Regions from separate parts of the Pseudomonas sp. 31-12 genome, predicted to be linked through region 1. Evidence: predicted binding sites of a transcription regulator. Region 1 holds the regulator's gene; each other region holds the start of a gene.
What was found. The regulator FliA, encoded in region 1, starts transcription of late flagellar genes. The targets are predictions, from matches to a motif close to CTAAAGTTTNNNNNNNNNNNGCCGNTAA.
Positions count from the first base shown of each region.

Region 2: the regulator FliA is predicted to act here: its motif matches at 4,802-4,829, upstream of DJ564_RS15420 (methyl-accepting chemotaxis protein).
Region 3: the regulator FliA is predicted to act here: its motif matches at 5,837-5,864, upstream of DJ564_RS21995 (methyl-accepting chemotaxis protein).

Region 1 is NZ_CP029482.1:2,008,447-2,018,966, forward strand. Features, by position in the region: gene flhA (flagellar biosynthesis protein FlhA) at 1-100, shown strand, start outside; gene flhF (flagellar biosynthesis protein FlhF) at 112-1,446, shown strand; gene fleN (flagellar synthesis regulator FleN) at 1,563-2,393, shown strand; gene fliA (RNA polymerase sigma factor FliA) at 2,390-3,130, shown strand; gene DJ564_RS09300 (chemotaxis response regulator CheY) at 3,298-3,669, shown strand; gene DJ564_RS09305 (protein phosphatase CheZ) at 3,692-4,480, shown strand; gene DJ564_RS09310 (chemotaxis protein CheA) at 4,534-6,765, shown strand; gene DJ564_RS09315 (chemotaxis response regulator protein-glutamate methylesterase) at 6,816-7,955, shown strand; gene DJ564_RS09320 (flagellar motor protein) at 7,955-8,695, shown strand; gene motD (flagellar motor protein MotD) at 8,708-9,601, shown strand; gene DJ564_RS09330 (ParA family protein) at 9,645-10,433, shown strand; gene DJ564_RS09335 (CheW domain-containing protein) at 10,435-10,520, shown strand, end outside.
Region 2 is NZ_CP029482.1:3,273,597-3,284,116, reverse strand. Features, by position in the region: gene DJ564_RS15460 (MFS transporter) at 1-65, shown strand, start outside; gene DJ564_RS15450 (dienelactone hydrolase) at 185-1,222, opposite strand; gene DJ564_RS15445 (FMN-dependent NADH-azoreductase) at 1,391-2,002, opposite strand; gene DJ564_RS15440 (LysR substrate-binding domain-containing protein) at 2,133-3,041, shown strand; gene DJ564_RS15435 (MmcQ/YjbR family DNA-binding protein) at 3,038-3,397, shown strand; gene DJ564_RS15430 (DUF1294 domain-containing protein) at 3,409-3,840, opposite strand; gene DJ564_RS15425 (undecaprenyl-diphosphate phosphatase) at 3,837-4,667, opposite strand; gene DJ564_RS15420 (methyl-accepting chemotaxis protein) at 4,957-6,591, shown strand; gene pnuC (nicotinamide riboside transporter PnuC) at 6,841-7,404, shown strand; gene DJ564_RS15410 (AAA family ATPase) at 7,401-7,925, shown strand; gene DJ564_RS15405 (hypothetical protein) at 8,257-8,694, shown strand; gene DJ564_RS15400 (adhesin) at 8,696-9,268, shown strand; gene DJ564_RS15395 (heme utilization protein) at 9,320-10,520, shown strand, end outside.
Region 3 is NZ_CP029482.1:4,636,767-4,647,286, forward strand. Features, by position in the region: gene DJ564_RS21955 (zinc-binding alcohol dehydrogenase family protein) at 1-7, opposite strand, end outside; gene DJ564_RS21960 (DUF1427 family protein) at 38-211, opposite strand; gene DJ564_RS21965 (helix-turn-helix domain-containing protein) at 371-1,156, opposite strand; gene DJ564_RS21970 (DUF6555 family protein) at 1,302-1,529, shown strand; gene DJ564_RS21975 (metallothionein) at 1,599-1,766, opposite strand; gene DJ564_RS21980 (DMT family transporter) at 1,850-2,305, opposite strand; gene DJ564_RS21985 (DMT family transporter) at 2,305-2,790, opposite strand; gene DJ564_RS21990 (LysR family transcriptional regulator) at 3,040-3,975, shown strand; gene DJ564_RS21995 (methyl-accepting chemotaxis protein) at 4,113-5,795, opposite strand; gene DJ564_RS22000 (Na+/H+ antiporter family protein) at 5,925-7,241, opposite strand; partial or broken gene DJ564_RS32890 (HAMP domain-containing protein) at 8,771-8,917, shown strand; gene DJ564_RS32895 (methyl-accepting chemotaxis protein) at 9,020-9,775, shown strand; gene DJ564_RS22015 (sensor histidine kinase) at 9,977-10,520, opposite strand, start outside.

The DNA.
Region 1 (10,520 bases):
CGGCCGACTGGCAGTCCCGGGTTTGCATGTGTTGGCTTATCAGGAAATTCCTGACAACAAGCAAGTGACCATCGTTGCGACAGTAGGGCCCAACGGCTGAGGTAGTGGTTTATGCAAGTTAAGCGTTTTTTCGCCGCCGATATGCGTCAGGCCATGAAACTGGTTCGTGATGAGCTGGGCGCTGATGCCGCCATTATTGGCAATCGCCGGATCGCCGGTGGTGTCGAGCTGACGGCTGCGCTGGATTACAAATTGTCGGCGCTGGCCCCGCGTGTTCCGAACATGGAACTCGAGGATGAGCTGCGCAAGACCCAGTCGCGGATCGTCACCGCCCAGGCCGAATTGAGCCTGCGTGGCGAAGGCGAAACCGAAGGCGACAAGACCACCAATCGCCAGTTGTTCGCCGGCCTGCCATTGACCGCTGCCGAGCCGCTGATCGAACCGACCTACGCCGAGCCTCGTCGCTCCGCGCCAGCCCCGGCACCCGCCGCTGGCGGTGTGGACCCACGGGCTTTCGATTCGATGCGTTTCGAGCTCAACAGCCTGCGCGAGCTGATGGAAGTGCAACTCGGCTCCCTGGCCTGGAATCAGCTGCAAGGCAGTCGTCCGGCCCAGGCCAGTCTCTGGCGTCGCCTGCAACGCATCGGCCTGTCCGGCCCGTTGTCCCGCGATTTGCTGGCGATGATTACCGACATTGACGAACCTCGTCAGGCCTGGCGCATGTTGCTGGCGCACCTGGCGCGGATGATCGCCACACCGGAAGTCGAGCCACTGGAAGAGGGCGGCGTGATTGCCATGGTCGGCCCGGCCGGCATGGGCAAGACCACCACCCTGGCCAAGCTCGCGGCCCGCTACGTGCTCAAATACGGCGCGCAAAACATCGCGCTGGTGAGCATGGACAGCTACCGTATCGGTGCTCAGGAACAATTGAAGACCCTGGGCCGGATCCTCAACGTGTCGGTAACTCACGTCGATCCGGGCCAATCGCTGGTGCAGGCGCTGGATCCATTGTTGCGCAAGCGCGTGGTGCTGATCGATACCGCGGGCCTTCAGGCCAGCGATCCGGCCCTGCGCATGCAGCTCGAAAGCCTGGCTGGACGTGGCATCAAGTCAAAAAACTATCTGGTTCTGGCAACCACCAGCCAGAAACAGGTTCTAACGGCCGCTTATCACAGTTACAAGCGCTGCGGGCTAGCTGGCTGCATCCTGACTAAACTGGATGAAACGGCAAGTCTGGGCGAGGTGTTGAGCCTGGCGATCAGTCATGAATTGCCGGTGGCTTACCTGACCGATGGCCCGCGTATTCCAGATGATTTGCATCTGCCGCGTCGTCATCAGTTGGTCAGTCGCGCCGTAAGCGTGCAAATGCAGGAAGAACCCAGCGAAGAAGCCATGGCTGACATGTTCGCTGATATTTACCACAGCCCGACCAGGCAGGTTGGCTGAGGTACTAATGAACAGTTTTTGTACCTACATCGATGGTCTGCCATGCATTGTTCAGTTGATGAACGCGCAGCCAGTAATGTGGCCTCCGTCTATGCAAGACAAGGTAAAGAAATAACATGGGCAGCATGCATCCCGTACAGGTGATCGCGGTGACCGGCGGCAAAGGTGGCGTCGGGAAGACTAACGTGTCAGTGAACTTGTCCCTGGCTCTAGCTGAGCTCGGCCGGCGCGTCATGCTGCTGGACGCCGATCTGGGGCTGGCGAACGTCGACGTCCTGCTAGGGCTGACACCCAAACGTACCCTGGCCGACGTGATCGAAGGCCGCTGTGAGCTGCGCGACGTTCTGTTGCAAGGCCCCGGCGGTATCCGCATCGTCCCGGCCGCGTCCGGCACACAGAGCATGGTTCATTTGAGCCCGGCCCAACACGCCGGCCTGATCCAGGCCTTCAGCGATATCGGCGACAACCTCGACGTCTTGGTGATCGACACCGCTGCGGGTATTGGTGACTCGGTAGTCAGTTTCGTTCGCGCAGCGCAGGAAGTCTTGCTGGTGGTCTGCGACGAGCCGACCTCGATCACGGATGCCTACGCGCTGATCAAACTGCTGAACCGCGATTACGGCATGAACCGTTTCCGCGTCCTGGCCAATATGGCCCAGAGCCCGCAGGAAGGTCGCAACCTGTTCGCCAAGTTGACCAAGGTCACGGACCGCTTCCTCGACGTCGCCCTACAATACGTTGGCGCGGTGCCTTACGACGAAAGCGTGCGCAAGGCTGTGCAGAAGCAGCGCGCCGTCTACGAAGCCTTCCCGCGTTCCAAGTGCGCCCTGGCGTTCAAGGCAATCGCGCAGAAGGTCGACACCTGGCCGTTACCTGCCAACCCGCGTGGGCACCTGGAGTTTTTCGTCGAGCGCCTCGTGCAACAGACCGCAGGACCCGTCCTATGACAGCCAGTGGCTACAACCTCTACAAGAAGTCGGCACGTGACGCGCAGTACGAGCTGATCGAGCGTTACGCGCCACTGGTCAAACGCATTGCTTACCACTTGCTGGCCCGTCTGCCGGCCAGTGTTCAGGTTGAAGACCTGATCCAGGCCGGGATGATCGGCCTGCTTGAAGTATCGACCAAATATGACGCCAGCAAAGGCGCGAGTTTCGAGACGTACGCGGGCATTCGAATCCGTGGCGCGATGCTCGATGAAGTACGCAAGGGGGACTGGGCGCCACGTTCGGTCCACCGCAATACCCGGATGGTCAGCGACGCAATTCGCTCGATTGAAGCTAAAACCGGTCGTGACGCTAAAGATCATGAGGTTGCGGCCGAACTCCAATTGAGTCTCGATGATTATTACGGGATTTTGAACGACACCCTGGGCAGCCGGTTATTCAGTTTCGACGATCTGTTGCAGGACGGCGAACACGAAGGGCTGCACGAGGATGGCGCGAGTGCACATCTGGAGCCGTCACGCGATCTGGAAGATGAACGCTTCCAGGCAGCGCTGGCGGACGCGATTGCCAATTTGCCGGAGCGTGAGCGACTGGTGTTGGCGCTGTACTACGACGAAGAGCTGAACCTCAAGGAAATCGGTGAGGTCCTGGGGGTCAGCGAATCGCGGGTCAGCCAGTTACATAGCCAGTGCGCGGCCCGTTTGCGGGGGCGTTTGGGGGAGTGGCGAGCGCGCTGAAGGCAGTGTGGGGACACTGCGAACGAGACCGGTGGAGTGTTGAACTGCATCGGTCGCGATCTGTTGTGCTCCAGACAGTCATCGAGTGCATTGCCGGATTGATTGAAATGGCGTGTCCAGGTGCTGGGCGCGTTTAAGACTGCTTGGAGGTCGAATTGGACAAGAACATGAAAATCCTCATCGTTGATGACTTCTCAACGATGCGGCGGATCATAAAAAACCTGTTGCGTGACCTTGGGTTCACCAACACGGTCGAGGCTGACGATGGCATCACTGCGATCCCGGTCCTCAACAGCGGCAGCATCGACTTTCTGGTAACGGACTGGAACATGCCTGGCATGACCGGCATCGATCTGCTGCGCCACGTGCGCGCGGATGAAAAGCTCAAGCACCTGCCAGTGCTGATGGTCACCGCTGAAGCCAAGCGCGAGCAGATCATCGAAGCGGCCCAGGCCGGTGTTAACGGCTATGTGGTCAAACCCTTCACGGCCCAGGCGTTGAAAGACAAAATCGAAAAGATTTTCGAACGCATCGGTTGAGCACTGCGTCACCGGGGGAGCTATGGACAATAACGAATCTTCACAGGGCGATTTTGAATCGACCCTGAAAAAACACGCGGTCGAATTGGTCAACAGCCTTGAAAAGGGCAGGTTCGGCGACGCGGTGCAACTGATCCATGAGCTCAATCAGACCCGTGACCGCGGCCTGTATCAGGAAGTGGGCAAGCTCACTCGCGAGCTGCATAGCGCGATCGTCAATTTCCAGATTGACCCGAACATGCCGCAAGCCGAGGAAGTGTCGCAGATCACGGACGCCACCGAGCGCCTGGGGTATGTGGTCAAGCTGACCGAGGCCGCCGCCAACCGCACCATGGACCTGGTGGAAAACGCCACGCCGCTGATCAACAGCCTGAGCGAAGAAGCCCAGTCGTTGAGCACGGATTGGGGTCGGTTCATGCGTCGCGAAGTCGGGGCTGAAGAGTTCCGCGAGCTGGCCCGGCGGGTCGACGGTTTCCTGACGCGCAGCAGCGAGGACAATCGCACGGTGTCGAGCAACCTTAACGACATTCTGCTGGCCCAGGATTACCAGGACCTCACCGGTCAAGTGATCAAGCGCGTGACCCAGTTGGTCACCGAAGTTGAAAGCAACCTGCTCAAACTCGTGCTCATGGCCAGTCAGGTAGACCGCTTTGCGGGTATCGAACATGACCGTGATGCGATGCTCGCTGAAAAAGATCCGCAAAAACATCTCTCTCAGGGTGAAGGTCCGCAGATTCATGCCGATAAAAGAGAAGACGTTGTGTCCGGTCAGGACGATGTGGACGATTTGTTATCCAGCCTAGGATTTTAGAGTTTTAGCATTTTAGGTTTTTTAGGTTTTTAGACCTCAGGAGCACCCCCTTAATGAGCTTCGGCGCCGATGAAGAGATCCTTCAGGATTTCCTGGTTGAGGCCGGCGAGATTCTAGAGCAACTGTCCGAACAGCTGGTCGAGCTGGAAAGCCGACCGGATGATGCGGATTTGCTCAATGCAATTTTTCGCGGTTTTCACACTGTAAAAGGGGGCGCCGGCTTCCTCCAGCTCAACGAGCTGGTGGAGTGCTGTCACATCGCCGAGAACGTGTTCGACATCCTGCGCAAGGGTGAACGTCGCGTCGACTCGGAACTGATGGACGTGGTTCTCGAAGCGCTGGACGCGGTGAACAGCATGTTCACCGAAGTGCGCGAACGCAGCCCTATCACGGCTGCCACGCCTGAATTGCTCGCGGCACTGGCCCGTCTGGCCGAGCCGCAAACGGCTGATGAAGCCGCACCGGTGGCTGAAGTGGTCGAAGCACCGGCCGCTGAAGAATCGGGCGACATCACCGATAACGAATTCGAGCAACTGCTGGACTCGCTGAACGCCGTCAAGGCTCAAGCCGAAGCACCGGCAGCTGCTCCAGTGGCTGCTGCGGATTCCGCGGCCAGCGACGAAATCACCGATGCCGAGTTCGAGTCGTTGCTCGATCAATTGCACGGCAAAGGCCAGTTCGCTGTCGACGCAGTGGCAGCGCCCGCTGCACCGGCTGCCCCGAAAGCGGCAGGCGACAGCTCCGACATCACCGACGACGAATTCGAAGCATTGCTCGACCAGTTGCACGGCAAGGGCAACTTTGCGGTAGAGGCGCTGGAATCGGCCATTGCCGCCGTACCTGCGCCGGCTGCGCCAACCGCTAAAGCGGCTGGTGGCGATCTGATCTCCGATCACGAGTTCGAGTCGCTGCTCGACGAATTGCACGGCAAAGGCAAATTCACCGAAGTCGGTACAGGTGCAGCGGTCGCTGCTCCAGCCGCCAAGGCTGCGGCGCCGAAACCGGTTGCCAAGGCGCCCGAGCCTAAGGCCGAAGCGCCGAAGCCAGCGGCTGCCGCTGCACCGGCTCCAGCCCGTGCACCGTCCGCGCCACCACCGGAAAAACCGGCCAGTGAAGCCGAGACCACCGTGCGGGTTGATACCGCGCGTCTCGACGAAATCATGAACATGGTCGGCGAACTGGTTCTGGTGCGTAACCGCCTGGTCCGTCTGGGCCTCAACAGCGGCGACGAAGCCATGTCCAAGGCCGTGTCGAACCTAGACGTGGTCACGGCCGACTTGCAGACCGCGGTCATGAAGACCCGGATGCAACCGATCAAGAAAGTCTTCGGGCGCTTCCCGCGTCTGGTTCGCGACCTGGCTCGCCAGCTCAAGAAAGAGATCAACCTGGAGCTGGTCGGCGAAGAAACCGACCTCGACAAGAACCTCGTCGAGGCCCTGGCCGACCCGCTGGTCCACTTGGTGCGCAACTCGGTCGACCACGGTATTGAAGAGCCGGCCGAACGCGAAGCGATGGGCAAGCCTCGCAGCGGCAAGGTGATCCTGTCCGCTGAGCAGGAAGGCGACCACATCCTGCTGTCCATCTCCGATGACGGCAAAGGCATGGACGCTGACGTTCTGCGCGGCATCGCCGTGAAGAAAGGCTTGATGGACAAGGATGCAGCCGATCGCCTCAGCGAGTCCGATTGCTTCAACCTGATCTTCGCGCCGGGTTTCTCGACCAAGACCGAAATTTCCGATGTCTCCGGACGCGGCGTGGGCATGGACGTGGTGAAAACCAAAATCGCCCAGCTCAACGGCACCATCAATATCTATTCGACCAAGGGCAAGGGCTCGAAGATCGTCATCAAGGTCCCGTTGACCCTGGCGATCATGCCGACGCTGATGGTCATGCTCGGCAACCAGGCGTTCGCGTTCCCGCTGGTGAACGTCAACGAGATCTTCCACCTCGACCTGTCGCGCACCAACGTGGTGGACGGCCAGGAAGTGGTGATCGTGCGGGACAAGGCACTGCCATTGTTCTACCTCAAGCGCTGGCTGGTCAGCTCCGCCGCTCACGAAGAGCAGCGCGAGGGCCACGTGGTGATCCTTTCGGTGGGCACTCAGCGGATCGGCTTCGTCGTCGACCAGTTGGTGGGCCAGGAAGAAGTGGTCATCAAGCCATTGGGCAAAATGCTCCAGGGAACCCCGGGCATGTCGGGCGCCACCATCACCGGTGACGGTCGCATTGCGCTGATTCTCGATGTACCGAGCATGCTCAAGCGTTACGCCGCACGGCGTATTTGATTCTGGTGGAGCGGGGCGACTGAGCCTCGCTCCGTCCTAACGGAGTGTTTATGGCAGTCAAAGTCCTGGTGGTGGACGATTCGGGGTTTTTCCGCCGCCGCGTCTCGGAAATTCTTTCAGCGGATCCGAATATCCAGGTCGTCGGTACGGCGACCAACGGAAAAGAGGCGATCGATCAGGCGCTGGCCCTCAAGCCAGACGTGATCACCATGGACTACGAGATGCCGATGATGGATGGCATCACGGCGGTGCGGCACATCATGCAGCGCTGCCCGACCCCGGTATTGATGTTCTCCTCGCTGACCCATGAAGGCGCCCGGGTAACCCTCGATGCGCTGGACGCAGGCGCAGTGGATTTCCTGCCGAAGAATTTCGAAGACATCTCCCGTAACCCGGATAAGGTCAAGCAACTGCTGTGCGAGAAGATTCTCAGCATCTCGCGCAGTAACCGTCGTGCCAACACCTACAGCGCACCGGCTCCTGTCGCCGCGCCAGCCCCGACGCCTGCGCCTTCGAGCGTCAGCAGTTACGGCAGCAGCACGCCTGCGCGTCCGGCAGCGGCACCGATTCCGGCGCGTAGCTACGCCCCGGCATCGTCGGGCCCGTCGTCGCCCGCGCCAAAACGCAAAGCCTACAAACTGGTGGCCATCGGCACGTCCACGGGCGGCCCGGTTGCCTTGCAGCGGGTGTTGACCCAGTTGCCGGCCAACTTCCCGGCCCCGATCGTGCTGATCCAGCACATGCCGGCCGCCTTCACCAAGGCTTTCGCCGAACGGCTGGACAAGCTTTGCCGCATCAGCGTCAAGGAAGCCGAGGATGGCGACATCCTGCGTCCGGGCCTGGCGCTGCTGGCGCCGGGTGGCAAGCAAATGATGATCGATGGCCGTGGCGCGGTGAAAATCCTGCCGGGCGACGAGCGTCTGAACTACAAACCGTGCGTGGACATTACCTTCGGTTCCGCCGCCAAGTCCTACGGCGACAAAGTTCTGGCGGTCGTACTGACCGGCATGGGCGCCGACGGTCGTGAAGGCGCGCGCCTGCTCAAGCAGGGCGGCAGTGCGATTTGGGCACAGGATGAAGCCAGCTGCGTGATCTACGGCATGCCGATGGCGATCGTCAAAGCAGACCTCGCCGACGCGATCTACGGCCTGGACGATATTGGCAGACACTTGGTCGAGGCCTGTATCTGATGGATGTTTTAAGCCTTATCGGGATCATCATGGCGTTTGTCGCCATCATTGGCGGCAATTACCTTGAAGGCGGTCACCTCGGCGCATTGGCCAACGGCCCGGCGGCACTGATCGTAATCGGTGGGACCGTCGGCGCGGCGTTGCTGCAATCGCCGATGAGCGCTTTCAAGCGTGCCATGCAAATCGTTGGCTGGATTCTGTTTCCGCCGCGCGTTGACCTGGCCGGCGGTATCGACCGTGTCGTCAACTGGAGCCTGACCGCGCGCAAGGAAGGGCTGCTCGGTCTGGAAGGGGTGGCCGATGCCGAACCTGACAGTTATTCGCGCAAAGGTCTGCAACTGCTGGTGGACGGCGCTGAGCCGGAAGCGATTCGCAGCATTCTGGAAGTGGATTTCTACACCCAGGAATCCCGCGACATCGAAGCGGCCAAAGTGTTTGAAAGCATGGGCGGTTACGCGCCGACCATCGGCATCATCGGTGCGGTAATGGGCCTGATCCATGTCATGGGCAACCTGGCCGATCCGTCGCAACTGGGCAGCGGCATCGCCGTCGCCTTCGTCGCCACCATCTACGGCGTGGCCAGTGCCAACCTGGTGTTGCTGCCGGTTGCCGCCAAGCTCAAGTCCGTTGCCTTGCGCCAGTCGCGTTATCGCGAAATGTTGCTGGAAGGGATCCTGTCGATCGCCGAAGGTGAAAACCCTCGCTCTATTGAGTTGAAGCTTCAGGGCTTCATGGATTGATGGGGGATATGGATCATGGCTCGTCGTCGGCAACCTGAAGAACACGTCAATCACGAACGCTGGCTCGTTTCCTATGCCGACTTCATCACGTTGCTGTTCGCATTCTTCGTGGTCATGTATTCGATTTCTTCGATCAACGAGGGCAAGTACAAGGTCATCTCGCAGGCGTTGATCGGGGTCTTTACGGATGCCGATCGCTCGCTCAAGCCGATTCCGATTGGTGAAGAACGGCCGCAGACCGTGACCCCGGCCAAGCCGCTGGTCAAGGACAGTGAGCAGGTCGATGCCGGTGTTTCCGGTGCCAGCGATCCGCTGAAAAGCATCGCCGATGACATCAGCGCGGCGTTTGGCGACTTGATCAAGTCCAACCAGATGACCGTGCGCGGCAACGAGTTGTGGGTCGAGATCGAACTCAACTCCAGCCTGTTGTTCGGCAGCGGCGACGCCATGCCCAGCGACATGGCGTTCAGCATCATCGACAAGGTTGCCGGCATTCTGAAACCGTTCGACAACCCGATTCACGTCGAAGGCTTTACCGACGATCAACCGATCCGCACCGCGCAATACCCGACCAACTGGGAACTGTCCTCGGCCAGGTCGGCGAGCATCGTGCGCATGCTGGCGATGCAGGGTGTGAACCCTGGCCGCCTGGCATCGGTGGGTTACGGCGAATTCCAGCCAGTAGCCAACAACGCCACTGCCGAGGGCCGGGCACGCAACCGTCGCGTCGTACTGGTCGTGTCTCGAAATCTCGATGTACGCCGCAGCCTCACCGGCACCGGGACCGCCCATGCGCAACCGGATGCGGCGTTGAAGCGTGCTGGCACACAAACTGCACCGACCCCGGTCAAGTCGCCGGTACGAGAGAGCGCCGTCAATTCTCCGTCGCCTGCATTAACACGTTGAGCTATTTCTCGGTCCACCTTGTCGACCGAGTGGAACAATCCGAATGAGAGTCTGGGCCGTTGCCAATCAAAAGGGTGGTGTTGGTAAAACCACTTCCTCTATCGCTTTAGCCGGGTTACTGGCCGAGGCGGGCAAGCGCGTGGTCGTGGTCGATCTCGACCCGCACGGTTCGATGACCAGCTACTTCGGCTACGACCCCGACAGCCTGGAACACAGCAGCTACGACCTGTTCCTGCACAAGGGCAGCGTGCCGCAAGGCTTGCCCGGTCAATTGCTGTTGCCGACCAGTGACGAACGCATTTCGTTGTTGCCTTCGAGCACCGCTCTGGCAACGCTTGAACGTCAGTCGCCGGGCCAGAGTGGCCTGGGCCTGGTGATCGCCAAGAGCCTGGCGCAACTGTGGCAGGACTTCGATTACGCGGTCATCGACAGCCCACCGTTGCTCGGCGTGCTGATGGTCAATGCGCTGGCGGCGAGCCAGCAACTGGTGATCCCGGTGCAGACTGAACACCTGGCCGTCAAAGGCCTGGAGCGCATGGTCAACACCCTGGCGATGATCAACCGCTCACGCAAAGTGGCGTTGCCGTTCACCATCATTCCGACCCTGTTCGACCGCCGCACCCAGGCATCCCTCGGGACCCTTCGCGTGCTGCGCGACAAATACCCGGAAGAAATCTGGCAGGGCTACATCCCGATCGACACGCGTCTGCGGGATGCGAGCCGGGCCGGGCTGACGCCTTCGCAATTCGACGGCAAGAGCCGTGGGGTGCTCGCGTACCGCGCACTGCTCAAGCATTTGCTGGCGGCACAACTTGTCCCGCAGGTGGCCTGAGATGAATCGGCCGGTGAAAATCACCTCGCGTCCGCAACTGGCGCTCCAGTCTTATCTGGATAGCTTGCTGATGGAGGCAACTGAAGA
Region 2 (10,520 bases), 1.3 Mb from region 1:
CGGCGATGTTGTCGGTGACCGGACTCGGACTGACCTTACTGTTGAAACGCCGCTCAATGGCCTGACACCTGTGATCCCTTGTGGGAGCGGGCTTGCTCGCGAAGAAGGAGTGTCAGTCGACATAAATGTTGTCTGATACACCGCCTTCGCGAGCAAGCCCGCTCCCACAGGAGTTCGGGGAAAATCACTGATCCGCGGTCTGCATCCCGGCCCGGGTAGGCTTGCCCAGCGCATGCGAAAAAAACCGCCCGGCTTCGGACACCATGTTGCGATGAATGTCTTCGCGATCGACGCCGTCGGCATCGGTGCACAGCGCCGGCATGGCGGCGATTTGCTCTTCATTGCAGGGCGCCATGAACACGAAGTGCCCTGCCCCGGCCAGCAGTTTGAAGTCCGGCGCGATCGGCAGTTTGCGCGCCAGGGCGGCGGCGTTTTTGTCAAATGCCACCAGTTTGTCGCCATCGCCGCTGTAGAGCAGCACCGGCACATGCACGTCAGCCAAGGTGTGGCGGCCGAACTTCAGGCTCAGCGGCGCCATCAGCAGCAACGCATGCACGCGGGGATCCGCCACGGGTTGCAAGTCGTCGCGGTCGACAATCAGTTCGCCTTGGGTGTTGCAGGCATCATGGTCGTCAGGACGTTCCTGGCAATAGCGGCGCAGACGATCCAGATCAGGCGTCGCTCCAGAGAGGATCAGCGCCGTCTCACCTCCCGCCGAATAACCGATCACACCAACCTGATCGGCATTGACGAACGGCGCGAGCATGCGATCACCCAGGGTTGCGGTAATGGCTTCGGAAATCTGGATGGGCCGGCCGTAAAGGTTACTCAACGTACCGAGGCGGCTGTGGTCTTTGGAGTTGTCACCGGGATGGATCACCGCCACCACCACAAACCCTTTGCGCGCCAGCGAGGTGGCAAGGTCGTGCAATGCCAGCGGGGTTCCGGTGTTGCCGTGAGACAGCATCAACATCGGGAAGCGACCCATGGCAACGCGGGTGTCTTCGCCGGCTTCGACCGTGTAACCCTCGATTTTGCTGGTGTGCTCCCGGTCGCTGGAGGGATAGAACGCAATGGCGCGCATCGGCTGCAAATCCAGCGGGTCGAGAAAACTCATTTCATGAAAGCCGACGCTCCAGTGAGGATGCGGCGCAGGCGCGGCGTGCACTGAATTCAGGCTGCTGAGCAGGCAAATCAGAAACGTTGCACAAAGACGCACCATGGGATGCCCCACCTTATTACTGGACCGGAGTCGGTAACCCCAGACTGCATAACCCGGGCCACAATCTGTAATAGCCAGAAACAAAAAACTCCGTATCTGGCACTTGCGTGATCAGAATACAGAGTTTTTTGGGTGGTGCCTGAGCTGTTTAAGCGCTTTACGCAAGTCTTACGCAGCGGCGAACAATTGCTCGCTGATCTGCGTGTGAGCGTCGCTCATGGCTTTGGTGCGCACTTCGTCGCCATAGGCCAGGCCGTGGGCACGAACAAACTCGATGTCGGTGATGCCGATGAAGCCGAACAGCACCTTCAAGTACTCTTCGTGGGCAACGCCAGTCGCCTGACCTGCATGCAGACCGCCGGATGTCGAAACGATCACCACTTTCTTGCCACCGCACAGGCCTTCAGGACCGGCTTCGGTGTAGCGGAAGGTCTGACCGGCAACGGCAATGCGGTCGATCCAGGCCTTGAGCTGGGTCGGGATGGTGAAGTTGTACATTGGCGCTGCAATGACAACAGCATCAGCCGCGAGGAATTCGGCCAGGGTGGTGGCGCTCAAATCGGCTTCGTGCTGTTGTGCGGCGTTGCGCAGCTCAGCGGTGGTGCCGGCGGCAACCAGGGTGGTGGCGGAGAAATGGCTGATGGCATCAGCGGCCAGGTCGCGGTAGGTCACCACGGCGGATGGCTCGGCGGCTTGCCAGGCTTTGACGACTTCGCTGCTCAGCAGACGGGAAGCCGAGTTGTCACCAAGAATGCTCGAATCGATATGCAACAGTTTCATAAGGGATCTCCAGGTGAGGATCGCCACCGGGCGATCTGATGGGGAGGATCCTACAGATGAAACCAATAGCTGATTAGCCCGCAACAATGCGATAGTTCGTCCCACTGATAGAACAATCGGATGTCCAGTCATGCAAGACCTCAATGATCTCTACTATTTCGCCAAGGTGGTCGAAGCCGGCGGCTTCGCAGCGGCCGGGCGTTTGCTGGGGATTCCCAAGTCCCGGCTGTCGCGACGCATCGCCGAGCTGGAAGAACGCCTCGGCGCGCGCCTGCTGCAACGCACCACCCGCCAGCTCAAGTTGACGGCGGTGGGCGAACGCTACCTGCGGCATTGTCAGGCGATGCTGCTGGAAGCCGAGATGGCCGATGAGGCCGTTGCGAGCATGTCCAGCGAACCCCGGGGACGCTTGCGGGTGTCCTGCCCCGTCGGCCTGGCCCACGAAATGCTGCCGACGGTGATCAGCAGATTCCTGGAAAAACACCCCCAGGTGCAGCTGGAAGTCATGCTGCTCAATCGCCGGGTCGATCTGGTGACCGAGGGCGTCGATGTCGCGCTGCGCGTCCGTGAGTTGGGCGATGAGGATCCGTTACTGGTGACTCGTCGCTTACGCCAGGCTCAGATGGCGATGGTCGCCAGCCCGGCCTTCCTGCACGGCCGTGAGATCAACCACCCCGAAGACCTGAAAACCTTGCCGGTGCTCGGCGCGCTGGAAGCCGACCGCATGGTGCACATCCGCATGCTCGATCAACAGGGCAAAAGCTATGACTTGAGCCTGGAAGCGCGATTGGGCATCGACGATTTCATCGTGCGCAAGGCCTGCACGCTCGCCGGCCAGGGTTTCACCATGCTGCCGATGATGTATTGCGAACAGGAACTGGAAAATGGTTCGCTGGTGCAGTTGCTGCCCGACTGGTCATTGCCTGGCGGCTGGCTGCAAGCGGTCTACCCTCATAGGCGCGGCGTGATGCCGGCCGTGCGGGCCTGGATCGACCATCTGATCGAATCATTCAATGCCTGCGGGGACCGATTGATATGAAGGCTGGACGCATGAGCGAAGAGGACGTCGCGCAATTCTGTCTCGCGCTGCCCGGCGCGCGGGAAGACTACAAATGGGGAGGCGTTCGGGTGTTTTCGATTGCCGGGAACAAGATGTTCGCCTTGCAGAACCTGCGCGGCGATTCCCTGGCGTTCAAGGTCGACAAGGACCTGTTCCTCGGGCATTGCGACCGTCCGGGCATCCACCCGGCGCCGTATCTGGCGCGGGCGCAATGGATCATCATGCAAACGCCCTACCCGCTGGGTGCCGAGGAACTGCAGGAATTGTTGAAACGTTCGCACCAACTGGTGGTGAGCAAGCTGCCCAAGCGTACCCAGGTCAGCCTGCTGCTTTAGTGTTCTTTCTTTTAGAACAATGCAAACAGATGGGCGCCAAGAAACAGCTGATCGATCCAGAACACCTGGTGCATGAGCACAATCAGCCAGAACACCAGCTGGTACGAAACCTTGCGGGTCTTGTGCCGAAACACCTGCTGAGCCAGCAGGGCACCCGGCCAACCGCCCGCCAGTTCCACCGCGTGCAACACGTTTTCCGGGGTCCGCCAGCTGTCGGCGCGCGCCTTGCGCTTGTCGCTCCAGTACAGAAAGAACGCCAGCACGCTGACGATGCCATAGGCCGCCAGGGGAATCAGCGAAACCCCGTGCAGCCACAGCGACACCGAGCCCGTCAGCGGCAGCGCGCACAGGACCGCCAACACCAGCAGTTTCAGCCGTGGATGCTGGAACCGCTCGCCCCCGGACCGGCGTCCGGGGTTGTTGCGCGCGCTGGCGTCACTCATGGATTGACCGCGGTCCAGTCGACCCAGCCAAACTGCCAAGTAGCCAGGATCACCAGGCCGAACGCGATGCGATACCAGGCGAATGCCGCGTAGCTGTGACTGCCGATGAAGACCAGCAAGGCCCTGACGGCAATCATCGCGAAGATGAACGCCGTGACGAAGCCGAGCGCAAATACCGGGAAGTCAGACGGCACGAACAGGTCGCGGTACTTGTAGCCTGAATACACCGCTGCCGCGACCATGGTCGGCATCGCCAGGAAGAACGAGAACTCCGTGGCAGTCTTGCGCGACAACCCGAACAGCAGACCGCCAATGATGGTCGAGCCGGACCGTGAAGTCCCGGGAATCATGGCCAGGCATTGGGCAAAACCGACTTTCAGGGCATCTTTCCAGGTGATTTCGTCGACGGTGTGGGCGTGCACTTCGTGCTGGCGCCGTTCAGCCCAGAGCATGACGATACCGCCCACGACCAATGCCGTGGCCACCGTGATCGGGTTAAACAGGTAGTGGTGAATCAAATCGGAAAAAATCACCCCCAGCACCACGGCCGGCATGAAGGCGATCAGCAGGTTCGCGGTAAAGCGTCGAGCGCTCGGCTGAGTGCGCAAGCCGGTGACCACATCGAAGATCTTGCGGCGAAACTCCCACACCACGGCCAGGATCGCCCCCAGCTGGATAATGATGTTGAAAGCGATGGCGCGCTCGCCACCGAAGTTGAGCAGGTCAGCCACAATGATCTGGTGGCCTGTACTCGAAATGGGCAAAAACTCCGTCAGCCCCTCTACAACCCCGAGAATCAATGCCTGAAAGGCGGTCCAAAGATCCATCAATCCCCCAAAGGCGATGCGCCAAGGCATGCCCCGTTAGTTTTTTAATCGTTCACTGCGCCAAGCGTAGCCGAAGTCCCGCGCACAAAGGATCCAGACGAAACCGTAAAAATTCCGTGAAAAATCAACTTGGATTCAGGTTTTTCCGCGCGGGGCCGAAATCCTATCAGACAAGCCTCGATAACGCTGCCGCGTAATGAGACTTGGGTCGCATATGCCCGACCGGCAAAGCGTGGTTGGATGCTGGCAATCGTTTATTACAAGAAAAAGAAATCGGAGTGACAGCGTTATGAACAGCTTGCGCAGTGTGTCGATCAGCCGACGCTTGTGGCTCATCTTGATCGTGTCGGTGGTGATGTTATTAACCTTGGGCGTGTTGATGCTCAAGCAGATCCATGACGACCTGTATCAGGCCAAGGCCCAGAAAACCCAGCACGTGGTGCAGACCGCCAGCGGCATTCTGACTTACTACCATGGCCTGGAAACCGCCGGCACGCTCACCCGCGATGCCGCGCAGAAACAGGCACTGACCGCCGTGCGCGGGCTGCGTTATGACCAGAACGACTATTTCTGGATCAACGATCTGACGCCGGTGATGGTGATGCACCCGGCCAACCCCAAACTCGATGGCCAGAACCTCTCGGCGATCCGCGACCCCGACGGGTTTGCACTGTTCAACGAAATGGTCGCCGTGGCCAAGGCCAAGGGCGCCGGCACGGTCAACTACCGCTGGCCTAAACCGGGTGCCAGCGATCCGGTTGAAAAAACCTCTTACGTCAAACTGTTCGAGCCGTGGGGTTGGGTAATTGGCTCCGGCGTGTATATCGATGACATGCAGACGGAGTTCCATGCCCAGGTCTGGAAGGCTTCTTTCGTCGGCCTGGTGATTGCGCTGATCATGGCGTTGCTGGTGATCATGATTGCTCGCAGCATCGTGCGTCCGCTTCAGGCCACGGTGAACGCCATGGCCAATATTGCCAGCGGTGAAAGCGACCTGACCCGCAGCCTCGACACCCATGGCCAGGATGAAGTCACTCAGTTGGCCCGGCACTTCAATGCCTTCACCGCCAAACTGCGAGGGGTGATCAGCGAGCTGCAAGTGTCCGCCAGTGCCTTGGGCCAGTCCTCCAGCGAATTGGGCAACGACGCCGCACAGGCTCAGCAGCGCAGCCAGCAACAGTCCCAGCAAATGGAACTGGTGGCGACTGCGATCAATGAAGTGACTTACGGCGTGCAGGACGTGGCCAAGAATGCCGAACATGCGGCCAGCGAAATGCGCGATGCCGAATCCCAGGCGCAGCAGGGCCAGATCAACATTGATGGCAGCTTGCAGCAGATCGACAAACTGTCCGGCACCATTGATCAAGCGGTTGAAGTGATTCGTACCCTGGCGGCTGAAAGTACCCAGATAGGCAGCGTGCTGGAGGTGATCCGCTCCATTGCCGAGCAAACCAACCTGTTGGCCCTCAACGCAGCCATCGAAGCCGCCCGGGCCGGTGAACAAGGTCGAGGCTTTGCGGTGGTGGCCGATGAAGTGCGCCTGTTGGCCCAGCGTACGCAGAAATCCACGGCGGAGATCCAGTCGATGATCGAACGCCTGCAAACTCACTCCGAAGCGGCGGTCAAAGTGATCGGCGACAGCAGCCGGGCGTCGCAATTGACCATCGAACAGGCCGGTCTGGCAGGCGCCAGCCTGAATGCAATCGGCCAGGCGTTGCGCAACCTCAACGGACTGAACGCCTCGATCGCCAGCGCGACCCTGCAGCAAGCCCATGTGGTGGAAGACATCAATCAGAACGTCACCCAGGCGGCAGGCTTGTCCCACAGCACTGCGCTGGCAGCCGAGCAATCGAGTGTGGCCAGCGTTCGGCTCAAGGACTTGAGCGAGCAGGTGAACAGCCTTCTCAAACAGTTCCGGGTGTAACAACGCCCTTGTAGCAGCTGCCCTGTGGCGAGGGGGCTTGCCCCCGTTCGGCTGCGGAGCAGTCGTGAATTCAGACATCGCGGTGCATCAGATAGTCCGTGCGTTCAGGTTTTACGACTGCTTCGCAGCCGAGCGGGGGCAAGCCCCCTCGCCACAGGGCAGCTGCTACAGACCGCGAGAGCCGGTTCTACTTGGCGACGCCTGCCGGTACAATCCGCCCCCCTATTTCGTTTTCCCCAAGGAATCCCCATGTCCGGGCTTGAACTGTTTGCCGCCTCCCTCGGCGTGATTGCCGTCTGGTTGACGGTCAAACAGAACCCTTGGTGCTGGCCGATCGGTCTGGTCATGGTGCTGCTTTATAGCTGGATCTTTTTTGAAGTGAAGCTGTATTCGGACATGCTCCTGCAAGTGATCTACGCCGCGCTGCAGATTTACGGCTGGTGGCAATGGACCCGCGCGGGTGAGGCGAATACCGGTCGGCAGGTCAGCCTGCTCGATGGAAAGTCGATCGCAACGAGCCTTGCAGCCGGCGCCATCGGCAGTCTGTTGCTGGGTGCCGCCATGGCGCACTGGACTGATGCCGCGCAGCCGTGGCTCGACGCTGCACTGACCGGCTTTAGCCTGGTGGCACAGTTATGGATGGCGCAAAAACGCGTGCAGTGCTGGCCGTTGTGGGTCGCCCTTGATGTGATTTTCGTCGGGCTGTTTCTTTATAAAGGCATGTACCTGACTGCTGCCCTCTATGCGTTGTTCCTGTTGCTTGCCGTACAAGGCTGGCGTGAATGGCGCGCTGACCCGGCCTTGCACGCATGAAAGTGTTGGTACTCACTGGCCCGGAATCGAGCGGCAAGAGCTGGCTTTCGGGCGAGATACACGCCAACTTTGGCGGCATATTGGTCGAAGAGTACGTTCGGCACTTTATCGAAAGCGAAGCTCGAGAAACCCGCTACGATGACATTACATCGATAGCTCATGGCCAGCTTACGTGGGAGGACGAAGCACGAGCCCGGCAACCGTCACTGCTGATTCTCGATACGCATCTACTCAGCAATATCCTTTGGAGCCGCACGTTGTTTGGCGCTTGCCCGGCATGGATCGAGCACGCATTGCTGGCGCGGCACTACGACCTGCATTTACTGCTAAGCCCTGAAACCGTGGCCTGGCATGACGACGGGCAGCGTTGCCAACCGCAATTGGCAGAACGCCAAACGTTTTTCCAGGCCAGCCGCGAATGGCTTGACCTGCACCGCCAGCCTTGCCAGGTATTGCAAGGGGACTGGCAACAGCGCAAGGACGCGGCATTCGAAGCTGTGACGCGCTTGCTCAAGGCCTGACCTGGGGGCCCCACCCCGCCGAAACTGTCCATCCCTGAAACACCCATTCCTGCGCAAACCCGCGATCTAAAGCGGCTCGAGCGTTCCCGCAAGAAAATGTTAAGCCAGTGATACAACCTTCGTTCAATGCCCCCAGCGAGCACCGCCGCCCGCATGGACGGCGTTTTTGCGTGGCTCTGTCTCAGTGGCGTTACATAATTTTTTTGACCACCCCGACAATTTAAGTCAACCACCTGTTTTTGAAAGAAAAACAGAAAGCGGCACACCTTCTGCTCTCTACCTCGCAACGCTGATAAGGGCCAGCGTTTCATTTACAGAAGGAATTGCCGCCGTGGGGAAATTTGATAGAAGCATCTACAGCCTATTGATGATTGGATGCGTATTGGGATCTGGTATCTGCCTGCCGGTACAGGCTGACAACGGCATTATTACGATCAAACGTGATGTGCAGACCCGCAATGCAACCATCCCGCCGGTCATCCCCGACCCTAACCCCACGACCGTCAATGCCAACCCGTCCAGACAAATCCTCCAGCAAACGAACGAGTTGAGCGACGGCGACTTTGCCAACGTCGCCAGTGGTGCAGGCATCAACCGCCTGGTCACTCAAAACACCAACAACCTGGGCGGCAATATCAGCAACCAGACCCAACTTTCCAACCTCCCTGCCGGACGTTCGGGAAATTCGGGCAATGGTATTGCCAACATGGTCAATTCCAACATCCAGCAAGGCCTGGGTGCTCTGAAAATCATAACGGGAGACCGTTAAGATGAATCGTACGCTGCTGATGATCGCCATGTTTTGCAGTGCATCGACCTTTGCCCAACCTCCCGTCATCAATAACGCCGACATCGACGGTTCGGGTATGCAGTACCAAGGCAACCTCACCGTCAACCAGGCGGCGGGCGATCTTCAGCAACAGGCCAACGCCCGGGCCATCGCCATTGGTACCAATGCCAGTGCGACCACGCAGATTCGCCAGCGTTTGCGCACCGTTGTCGACCCCAGAATTGATGCCCAGTCCAACATTCAGGGTGACTCCTTCAGCCACGGCAACGGCGTACTGGGTGTCAACCAGAGCGCAGGTGCCAGTAACCAGCAAGCCAACGCACTGCGGATAAGCATCAGTAAACAGCCGCAAAGTATCGACGACAGCGTCCTCATGCAACAGAACGTGGCGCTGCTCAACAACTCCGATCCAACTGACTCTGCACCCGGCTATCGCCAGGTCACTACCAGTGACCAGGCATTCACCGGTAGCCGTGGGGTGATCCAGTTGAATCAGAGCGCCGGGGTGGGAAACCGCATGGCCAACACCCTGAGCGTACGGGTCGTGGATTGACCCAAAAGGTAAGAAACAACACTTAACCTAAAATAAGTACGGAGAATCACCATGAAACCTTCGATGGCACTAAAGCCTCTGGTTTTCGCAATTGCTGCGGTCATGGCTGTTGCTGTACAAGCTGGGCAAAATGATCGGCGTGGCAACCATCATGGTCATCACAACGGTGGCCAACAACAAACCCCTCCTGCAAGAATGGTCCCAATCAATGCGACTGCCAATGCGACGGACCGGCAGAACAGTACCGGCAATAGCATCTGGAATGAAGGGACAGAAAACTCGGCCGAGATGAGCAGTTCGGCCGCAGGCGCGAGCGGCAACGTCGGCGTCAACGTGGCGGCCGGTGCCGGCAACCAGCAAGACAACGCCGCCGCCATCGCCAACGCAGCCTCCGACAACGCCGCGATCGATAACAGCTTTGTGTTCGGCACGGCCACTGCCACCGCTGACGTGAGGCAAGTCAGCAACAATAACCGCGTCGATAACTTTGGCTCCACCAACTCTGCCGTAATGAGCGGATCTGGCGGCGGCAGCAGCGGCAACATGGGTATCAACATTGCTGGCGGCGATCTGAACCAGCAGAAAAACACCATGGCAATTGCCAACGCCAATGCTCCACTGGGTAATGCAACCGCCACCGCGTCCGCCGTTCAAAACGGTCCCGGCCTGATCGTGAACAACAACGCTGATCGGACCTACCGCGTTGATACGATCACCGTTACCAATACGGCGAGCGGCAGTTTCTCCAAAGATAAGTCGTTTGAGGCAAGCGGCAGTCAAAGCGCTTCTTCCAGCTGGAACAAAGCCGGTTCCAAAAGCTATGACGCCAGCGGTTCAAAAAGCGTTGATATAAGCGGTTCTCATAGCAGTAATGCGAGCGGCTCGAACAGCAGCAATGCGAGCGGTTCTAACAGCAGCAGTGCTAGCGGTTCTTCGAGTGCTTCGTTGAATGCTTCGTTGAACGCTACGCTGGATGCTACTGCGGCGGCTTCCAGCTCCTCTACCGTCAACAATGGCTGGGGCGATCGCACTCGCAGCAGTTCGTCCGACGCATCGTTTAACGCATCGCTCGACGCAACGCTTGATGCTTCGATAGACAAATCGTATGACAGGTCGCACGAATCCTCGTACGACAAATCGCGCGATTCCTCGTACGACAGATCTCGCGATTCGTCGTTCGAAAAATCGTACGACAAGTCGTACACGAAGTCGTCTGACTCCTCGTACGAAAAATCGGGCAGCAAATCGTCCG
Region 3 (10,520 bases), 2.6 Mb from region 1:
CTTTCATGAGAGTTTCCATCGCAAAAAGGAAGGGGTTTCAGGAGACCCAGCCAGCCACCAGCTGTCGGCCCATGGGCCACAACTTTTCGCCGGCGAGCATGCCCAGCAGGCCCACCAGGGCAATGGCCGGTGGGGCGGGAGAACGAAAATCCAGTGCGCCGTAGAGCAGACCGACGCCCAGACCGATGACCAGCGAGATGAGGTAGCTCATGGCAGACTCCGTGGGCAAACAAGGTAGGTCTGAAGTCTAGAGAGCGGTGGCGAAGGGCATCGGCCAAGTGCTTCTGAATATCGGCCAAGGCGCCAATACAGGTTGCAATGCAAACTGGGTAGTAACCCACAGGGATTCGCCAGTGGCCACAAGTCTGCGTTATGGCTGGACGTCGCGTTGGCCCGTCGAAAATTGCGAAGGCGCGACACCCAGTTCCCGGCGGAACATGTCGCTGAAGCTGCTCGGCGAATAGCCCAGTTCCCGGGCAATCGTGCTGACCGGTACGCCCTGAATCAACTCCGCCGCCGCAGTCGCCAGTTGCACCTGGCGTCGCCATTCGGCGAAACCCATGCCCAAGCCGTCCTTGAACAGCCGGGCCAGAGTGCGCACGCTGGCACCGGCGTTTTCCGCGTGCTGTTCGAAGGGGATATCCAGCGAGGGTGCGGCCATGACCGCCTGACACAGGTTCATCAGGCGCCGGTCGGAATCATCCGGCAACGGGATTTTCAACAGCGATCGCCTGGCTCGCCTAAGCTCCAACAGCGCCAGGCCGACCAGCGCTTCGTAGTACTCGGGCGTGCCATTGTCGCCCTGCTCCACCAACCCGACGATCAGCTCACGCAGCAACCCGCCGACTTCGATCACCTGAACACGGTCGTCCAGCGTGGCCGCCAACGAGGGCCGCAAGTAGATGTTGCGCATCTGCAGATCCGAGACCACGCGAATGCCATGCGGCACGCCTGGCGGCAGCCACACCGCCCGTTGTGGCGGCACCACCAACGCCTCATGAGGCGTTTCGACCCACATCACCCCGCTCATCGCGTATAGCAATTGGCCCCAGACATGCTCGTGCGGCTCGATATACAAGCCGCGCGGGTACGTGCGTGCCAGCGGTTGCACGGGCACATCGGTATCACTCAGGTCTGGCGGGGCGGCAAGGGCCATGGGCAATGATCATTGGGGTTTTCAGGTCTTGCATGGTAACGGGGCAGCGACCTTGTCGCTACGGGCGGCAACCGTCTGACAATCCAACTGAATTTTCCGTAGCCCAGACGATCCTTGTATTACCACAGGGAGGAATACGGGCTTTATGAACAACGCAAAACTTTTCGTCATTGAATACACCCTTCATGGCGCGCCAAAGTCTTTCATTATCCGCCTGGACAAAATGGACAACGCGGAGGCTTGGCACTGGGCCAGTTGTGATGCAGGGGTCGGACGAATCCCCCGCTTTGGCCGAGAGAAGGTGCAAAAAACCAGCAAGCCGCTGGCGGAGAAATTCGGCATCGAAAATGTGACGTGGCGACCGGCTGGCTGAAGATCACGAGGGGAGGAAACCAGACATAAAAAAAGTGGAGCCCGAGTGGCTCCACTTCCTGTTGATGAGCTATTTGGCGTGCGCGCACTTGCAGCCCTTGCTCGCACACTCCTCGCCATGTTCGTGGTGCTTGGCGCACGCTTCACAGCAATAGTGCTTGCCGTGACGCGCTATCGGGTGTTCGCCCAGTTTGCAGGAACATTTGGGGCAGTCGCATTTACTGTCACTGCTGATCATGAGTCTGACTCCATTGATGTGGTCGTCGCGTGCGGCAAATGCGCACCTCAGTCATCAGTGTAGGAGCTACAAAATGGCTCGGGTTACTCGCTTCGCGTGCTGCTGCGATACATGAACAGCAACGCCAGCGCCAGGCACACCATCGCCAGCATCCGGCTGCTCGACAACTCGATTGCCGGGTTACCCAGCCAGCCGAAGTTGTCGATCAACATCCCCATGCCCAACTGCCCGACGATCACGGCCACGGTCGCCACTGCCGTGCCGACCCGCGGCACCGCGCCGACCATGACCATCATGTAGACCACGCCGAACAAGGCGCCGCTGAGCTGCCATTTCGGCACATCCAGCAGGGTCACGGCATGGGCCGGTTCGAAAAACAGGATCAGCAAACCGGTGACCACCGCGCCCACCGCGAAGGTCAGCAGACTGCTGCGCAACACGCCGACGGTTTCCCCCAGGCGTCCGTTGATCGCCGCCTGAATACTCAACACCGCACCGGCGGCCACGACCACGGCCAACAAAATAATCAGATTCATCATCAACCCCGAGCAATCAGAACAAGTGCCGCGACAATCAGCAGCAACGCCAGCCAACGTTCACCGTTGACCTTTTTGCGGGTGGCACCGAACCAACCGAAGTGGTCGATCAGCACGCTTTTGCCGACCTGCCCGGAGAGGATCGCGATCATCGTCATCGCGATCCCGATGTGCGGCGTGGCCAGGGTGAGCACCACCACGTAGATCGGCCCGAGGAAACCGCCGATCAACTGCCAGCGTGGCAAGGTGTTCAAAGCTGGGCCTTGTTGCTTGCCGCTGAACAACAACAGCAAAAACAAAATCGCCGAGCCGACGCCGAAGATGCTCAACGTCGCCCATAAGTGCCCGACCTGCACCCCGAGCGGCCCGAGCAAACCGGCCTCCACGGAAAGGCCCATGCCGGCGAGAATCACCAGTGGCAGCAGTAACAGTCGCAGCCCCGGTTGGGTCGCTGGCGCTGCAGCGATGTCGATTGAAGAAGATTGCATAAGGAAAATCCTACCAGTATCAGTTGAGGCGCTAACCCTGTGGGAGCGGGCTTGCCCGCGATGACGATGTACCAGTCGACACTGCAGCGCCTGATACACCGCCATCGCGGGCAAGCCCGGCTCCCACAGGGATTCGCGGTGTTCAGGCATTAACCCGCCGGATGGCGCGCATTATCGGCTGGCGCTGCTTTGCGATAAATGGGAGCATCCTGACAACACTTTTGCGCAAATCGCACAGCAGGACTCATCATGCACGGCCTCAACGAGCTGGGATTCAAGGCACTTCGGCTGTTTGTCGCGGTGCTCGACCATGGCAGTTTTTCCGAAGTCGCCCGCCGCGAGGGCCTGGCGCCCTCTTCTATTTCCCGGCAGATCCAGTTAATGGAACAGGCCTTGAACCAGCAATTGCTCTACCGCCACACGCGAGCCGTCACGCCCACCGAAGCGGGACGCATGCTCGGCCATCACGCGCGGCTGATGCTGGTGCAACTGGAGGAAGCCGAACAGGCCTTGCAGGAACAGCAAAGCGAACCCAGCGGACTGGTGCGAATCAACGCGCCTGTGGTCTTCGGGCAACGGCATCTGACGCCGTGGCTGGGGCAGTTGTGCGCGCGCTATCCGAAACTGCAGCTGGATATCCAGCAAACCGACAGCTACATCGACCCGTTGCAGGAAGGTGCCGACCTGCTGTTCCGCATCGGCCCATTGCACGATTCGAGCATGCAGGCACGGATCCTGGCGCCCCATCGCTTTCAAGTCGCTTCCAGCCCGGCCTACCTCGAACGCCATGGCACTCCACAAGCCCCCGAAGAGCTGGCGGGGCATCAGTGCCTGGCCTACAAAGGCGTGGCCGGTCAGCAACGCTGGTTTTTCCGCAAAGAGCAACAGGACTGGACGCCCTACTCGGTGAAAGGGCCGATCACCGGCAACCACGCCGACACGCTCACGCAAGCCGCCGAACAGGGTTTGGGGCTGGTGATGTTTCCGTCGTGGCTGATTGGTGAGGCGGTGCGCAATGGCACGCTGGTGCCGGTACTGGGGGAATATCAGGTGTCCAACAGCCTTGAGCCGCAGCAGATTGCAGTACTGTGGCCGGGCAGCCGCCGGTTGTCGGTAAAGGTGCGCACGGTGATTGATTTCTTCGTTGAATGCTTCGGCACGGTGCCTTATTGGGACAGACCCTGACACCACATAACCTGTGGGAGCGAGCTTGCTCGCGATAGCGGTTGATCAGTCACATTGATGCTGGATGTGCCGACGCTATCGCGAGCAAGCTCGCTCCCACAGGTTCAGTGCTTGCCTCCAATATTTTGCAAATAAAGTCAGATTCGGAACTGGCCGACCAGTTTGCCCAGGCGCTGACCGAGGTCGGCGAGGCTGCGTGAGGTCTGGGCGCCGAGTTGGGTTTCGTCGGCGACGTTGTCCACCGCCACGGCGATCTGATGCACGCTGCGGTTGATTTCTTCAGCCACGGCAGTCTGCTCTTCAGCGGCGCTGGCGATTTGCGCGTTCATTGAGTTGATGGTGCCGATCAATTGAGCCATGGTGTCCAGCGATGCACCGGCCTCATTGGCCTGTGCCGAGGTGCCATCGCCCGCCTCGCTGGAACGACGCATCGCTTCCACCGCCGATTGGGTCCCGGCCTGCAAGCGGTCGATCATGCCCTGGATTTCCTGGGTGCTGATCTGCGTGCGACTGGCCAGCGCCCGCACTTCGTCGGCCACCACTGCAAAACCACGACCCGCCTCACCGGCGCGCGCGGCTTCAATGGCGGCGTTCAGTGCCAGCAAATTGGTCTGTTCGGCAATCGAACGAATCACTCCCAGCACGCTGACAATCGACGACACGTCTTTTTGCAGGCTATCAAGGGACACGCCGCTGCTGCGAATGTCGTCCACCAACGCATGAATCTTCACGATGCTGCCGGCCACCACACGCTTGGCGGTCTGGCCTTCTTCGTCGGTTTGCTGAGCAGCCACCGCCGCGTTTTGCGCGCTTTTCGCCACTTCCTGTGCCGCCGCCGACATTTCGTTGATCGCCGTGGCCACCTGATCAGTCTCGTGACGCTGACGCTCCATGGCCTGATCCGAACGCTGGGCCTGATCGGAAACCTGATTCACCAGGCCGGTCAGTTGCGAAGTCATTTCGGTGATCTGGCGCACCAGGCTGTGGATCTTGTCGACGAAGCGGTTGAACGAGCCGGCCAGTTCGCCGAGTTCGTCCTGGCTGGTGATGGTCAGGCGACGAGTCAGGTCGCCCTCGCCCGCCGCGATGTCATCGAGGTTGGCTTTCATCAGGTTCAGCGGACGCAGGATGGTATTGGCCAGCAGCAGTCCGACCGCCGCGATCACCAGCAACATCACCACCGCGAGGCCGGCGATGGTCAGCACCACGCCTTCCATCCGCTCCTGCACCTTGGCCTGGACCAGCGCGACTTGCGCCTCGATACCGTCGAGGTTCACCGACGTACCGACCGCCATGTCCCACTTCGACAGGTATTCGGTGTAGCCCAGTTTCGGCACCAGCACTTGGGTGTTGCCGGGCAAAGGCGAGCTGTATTGCAGGTAATGCGTGCCGTCTTTGGCGACTTTCACCAGGTCGCGGTTGACGTAGACGCCGTTCGGATCGCGGTTGTCCTTGAAGCTCTGACCCACGCCGTCGGGGCTGTTGGCCTTGAACAGGCGCACGGTGTTGGAGTCGTAGCCGAAGAAATAACCGTCCTTGCCGTAGGTGATGCTCGACAGCAGCTTGATCACCTGCGCCCGCGCCGCGTCATCGCCAGGGGCGGCCGCGTCGTAAAGCGGTTTGATCGTGGTCATGGCCACGGCAACGTAGCTTTGCAGGGTGGCCTTGGCATCGCTGAGCAGGCGCTGGCGGGTTTCCTCGACTTCCTTGTGCGCCTGCTCCTGCAAAATGAACAGCGTGGTCAGGCTGATGACCAGCGCAAATAGCAACACCGGGAGGACGGCAAGGGACAGGACTTTAGCCTTCAGGCTCATGCGCATGACGGTTCACTCTTTTGATTTTGTTGGCGTGGTTAAAGGCTTTAACGGCACGCCAGCTCAAAAGTTGAATCGCAGGCACACTGAGTTCCCTGTGGGAGCGGGCTTGCTCGCTCCCACAGGGAATAGGGGTTAAAGGACCATCGCGGCGACCCAGCCGAACGCCAGCAGTGGCAGGTTGTAGTGCAGGAAGGTCGGGACCACGGTGTCCCAGATGTGGTGATGCTGGCCATCGATATTCAGACCAGAGGTCGGGCCCAGCGTTGAGTCCGAGGCCGGCGAACCGGCGTCACCCAGGGCGCCGGCCGTGCCGACGATGCACACGATCGCAATCGGGCTGAACCCCAGTTGCACGCACAACGGCACGAAAATCGCCGCCAGGATCGGTACGGTGGAAAACGACGAACCGATGCCCATGGTCACCAGCAGGCCGACCAGCAACATCAACAACGCGCCGACGCCTTTGCTGTGCCCGATCCACGACGCCGACGTCTCAACCAGCGTTTGCACCTCACCGGTGGCTTTCATCACTTCGGCGAAACCCGAGGCGGCAATCATGATGAAGCCGATCATCGCCATCATCTTCATGCCTTCGGTGAACAGGTCGTCGGTGTCGCGCCATTTCACGATGCCCGACACCGAAAAGATCAGGAATCCAGACAGCGCCCCGATGATCATCGAATCCAGCAGCAATTGAATGATGAACGCCGCCGCGATGGCCACAGCGGCCACCATGAGGCTCAGCGGGTTGTATTCCACCGCGACTTGCTCGACTTTCTCGATCTTTTCCAGGTCGTAAACGCGTTTCTTGCGGTAGCTGATAAACGCGACCGCAAGGCCCACGACCATGCCCAGCGCCGGAATGCCCATGGCATGTGTGACGTTGATGCCGCTGATGTCGACGCCGCTGCGGGCAACATTGGCCAGCAGGATTTCATTCAGGAAAATGTTGCCGAAGCCCACCGGCAGGAACATGTACGGCGTGATCAGGCCGAACGTCATGACGCAGGCGATCAAACGGCGATCCAGTTGCAGCTTGGTCAGCACATATAAAAGCGGCGGCACCAGCAGCGGAATAAAGGCGATATGTATCGGCAGAATGTTCTGCGAAGCGATGGCCACTACCCAGAGCAAGCCGATCAGCAGCCACTTGACCTGACGGCCACCGTTGGCGTGTTGACGATCAACCATCAGCAGGGCTTTGTCCGCCAGGGCATGGGCCAGGCCGGACTTGGCAATCGCTACGGCGAACGCGCCGAGCAAGGCATAGGACAACGCGACCGTCGCGCCGCCGCCGAGGCCGCTGTTAAAGGCTTTAAGGGTGGCGTCGATGCCCAGGCCACCGGTCAATCCGCCGACCAGGGCGCCGACAATCAGCGCGATCACTACGTGCACGCGGGACAGGCTGAGGATCAGCATGACGCCGACCGCGGCAATTACAGCATTAATCATCGTTACCTCAGGGCAAGCGAAATGAGCTCAGCCGGCCGTCTGCGAAGAGCCGCCAGCGGATTGAAGAATGGGTTTTATTAGAGGGCGCGCACTGTGCCGCAGAGTCGGCCCGGTGTCAAAGCGTGTGGTCGGTAACGATGTGTAACAACATAGGGTGACCTGTGGCGAGGGAGCTTGCTCCCGCTCGACTGCGCAGCAGTCGCAATTGAGCCTATGCGGTGTACCTGACAAACCGCTATCTCAGGTTTTAGGGGCGCTTCGCACCCCAGCGGGAGCAAGCTCCCTCGCCACAGGTACCCATTTATCCGATGGCATAAAGAAAGCCGAATGACGGCCGTTACAGTGCAAAGTCTCAGATAAATATCGAATAAGGACGTCTCTCCATGTCGCTCAGACAACTTTCCATCCAATGGAAAATCACCCTGCTGGCCGGGCTGTGCCTGACCGGCATCGTGACCCTGCTGGTGGGTCTTTCCCTGTATCGCATGGAGCACAGCTCCGAAATGGTGAAAGCCTCGAGCATGGAGATGCTCACCGAAGCCGCTCAGGCCCGGATCGAATCCCAGGGTGAAAACCAGGCGCTGGTGATTCGCCAGCAGTTCATGGACGCCTATCAGTACGGCCACGGTTTTTCGCGTCAGGTGCTGTTCCTGCGCGATCAGGCGGAGAAGCGCTTTCTGGACGCCTTCGACCTGCGTGAAGACCTGACCCGCCAGGTCAAGTCAGCGTTGCAAGCCAACCCGGAATTGCTTGGCCTGTCGCTGGTGTTTGAAGCCAACGCGCTGGACGGCAAGGACGATCTGTTCGCCGGCCAGGCCGAGCTGGGCAGCAACGACAAGGGCCGTTTCGCCCTGTACTGGTCGCAACCGACGCCAGGCAACGTGACGTCGATGGCGCTGCCGGAAAGCGACATGGCCGACACCAAAGCTGGCCCCAGCGGCGAAGCGGCCAACGCGTGGTTCACTTGCCCGCGCACCACGCTCAAGCCGTGCGTGATCGAACCGTATTTCTATGTGATCGACGGCCAGAACGTGCTGATGACCAGCATCGTGTTCCCGCTGATGGTCAACGGCAAAGTCATCGCCTCGCTGTCTGTGGACATTAACCTCAACAGCCTGCAGGCCATGAGTCAGGGCGCGAGCAAAAAACTCTATGACGGCCAGACCAATGTCAGCATCATCAGCCCGGCCGGCTTGCTCGCCGGTTACAGCCCGGACGCCAGCAAACTCAGCCAGCGCCTGGATGCGGTGGATAAGACCAACGGTGCCGAGCTGATTCGCATGCTCGCCACCAGCAGCAAAACCGAAAGCCTGCACAGCAACCAGCAACTGAAAGTGCTGTCCCCTTTCCAGCCGATCCCCGGTGGAAAACCCTGGGGCGTGTTGCTCGACGTGCCGGAAAAAGTCCTGGTCGGCCCTGCCGAAGCCCTGAAAAACCAACTCGATGACAGCAACCGCAGCGGCACTCTGGTTGAACTCGGACTCGGTGTACTGGCCGCGCTGATTGGTTTGTTGCTGGTGTGGCTGATGGCGCGCAGCGTGACCAAACCGATCCTCGGCGTGGCGCACATGCTCGAAGACATTGCCAGCGGCGAAGGCGACCTGACCCGGCGCCTGGCTTACGACAAGCAGGATGAACTGGGCCAGTTGGCCGGCTGGTTCAACCGTTTCCTCGACAAGCTGCAACCGATCATCGCCGAAGTGAAACGCTCGGTGCAGGACGCCCGCAGCACCGCGGACCAATCCTCCGCCATCGCCACGCAGACCAGCGCCGGCATGGAGCAGCAATACCGTCAGGTCGATCAGGTCGCCACCGCGTCCCACGAAATGAGCGCCACCGCCCAGGACGTCGCCCGCAGTGCCGCGCAAGCCGCCCAGGCGGCAAAGGATGCCGATCAAGCGACTCGCCGAGGCCTGACCGTCATCGACCAGACCACCACCAGCATCGACAACCTCGCCGCCGACATGAGCGCGGCCATGGTGCAAGTCGAAGGCCTGGCGGCCAACAGCGAGAAAATCGGTTCGGTGCTGGAAGTGATTCGTGCCATCGCCGAGCAGACCAACCTGCTGGCGCTCAACGCCGCGATCGAAGCGGCCCGTGCCGGTGAGGCCGGCCGTGGGTTTGCGGTGGTGGCCGATGAGGTACGCAATCTGGCGCGACGCACGCAGGAGTCGGTTGAAGAAACCCGTCTGGTGATCGAGCAGTTGCAAAGTGGCACGCAGGATGTGGTCGGCTCGATGAACAACAGCCATCGCCAGGCGCAAGGCAGCGTCGAGCAAGTGGGCCAGGCGGTGACGGCGCTGCGTCAGATTGGCGAGGCGGTGACGGTGATCAGCGACATGAACCTGCAGATTGCGTCTGCGGCCGAAGAGCAGAGCGCGGTGGCCGAGGAAATCAACAGCAACGTGGCGACGATTCGCGATGTGACGGAGTCGCTGTCAGGGCAGGCGAACGAGTCGGCACGGGTGAGTCAGTCGCTCAATAGCCTGGCGAATCAACAGCAGAGTTTGATGGATCAGTTTCGGGTCTGAACTTAGTGGGGCGTCATATGAAAACACCCCTCACCCCAGCCCTCTCCCCAAAGGGGAGAGGGGGAAAGGGAGCCGATCTCCATTGGCTTCCAAACCTGAGCTCGTCTTTATTTCCTCGGTCGCAGAATATCTAAAAAACAACTCGGTGAGTCCCCTCTACCCCCTGGGGAGAGGGTTAGGGTGAGGGGTGGATTTCAAGTTCTAGCGCTTAGGCAACTCAATCATCACACGCAACCCACCCCACTCGCTCTCCTCCAACCTCATCACCCCGCCCCACGTGTCGACGATGTCGCGCACAATCCCCAGCCCCAACCCATGCCCATCCGTCTGTTCATCCAGCCGTGTTCCCCGGCTCAGCACCTGATCGCGTTGTGCCTCGGGAATCCCCGGCCCATCATCTTCCACGCTTAGCTCAAACCCTTGCGCCGTTTCGACCACACTCAACCGCACCTCGGCATCCGCCCATTTGCAGGCGTTATCCAGCAGATTTCCCAGCAATTCGAGCAGATCCTCGCGATCCCACGGCAGCTGCAAACCGGCCGGTGCGCGGTAGCTCAGGTTCAGGTGTTCGCCGTGAATCATGTTCAACGTCGCCAGCAACCCCGGCAGTTCCCCGTCGCAATCAAACAACGCCCCCGGCAGCGCATCGCCGGACAACCGGGCGCGATTGAGTTCGCGATTGAGTCGTTGCTGGACCTGTTCCAGTTGCGTCTTGAGGAGCTTGCGCAGTTCGGGATGACCGTCG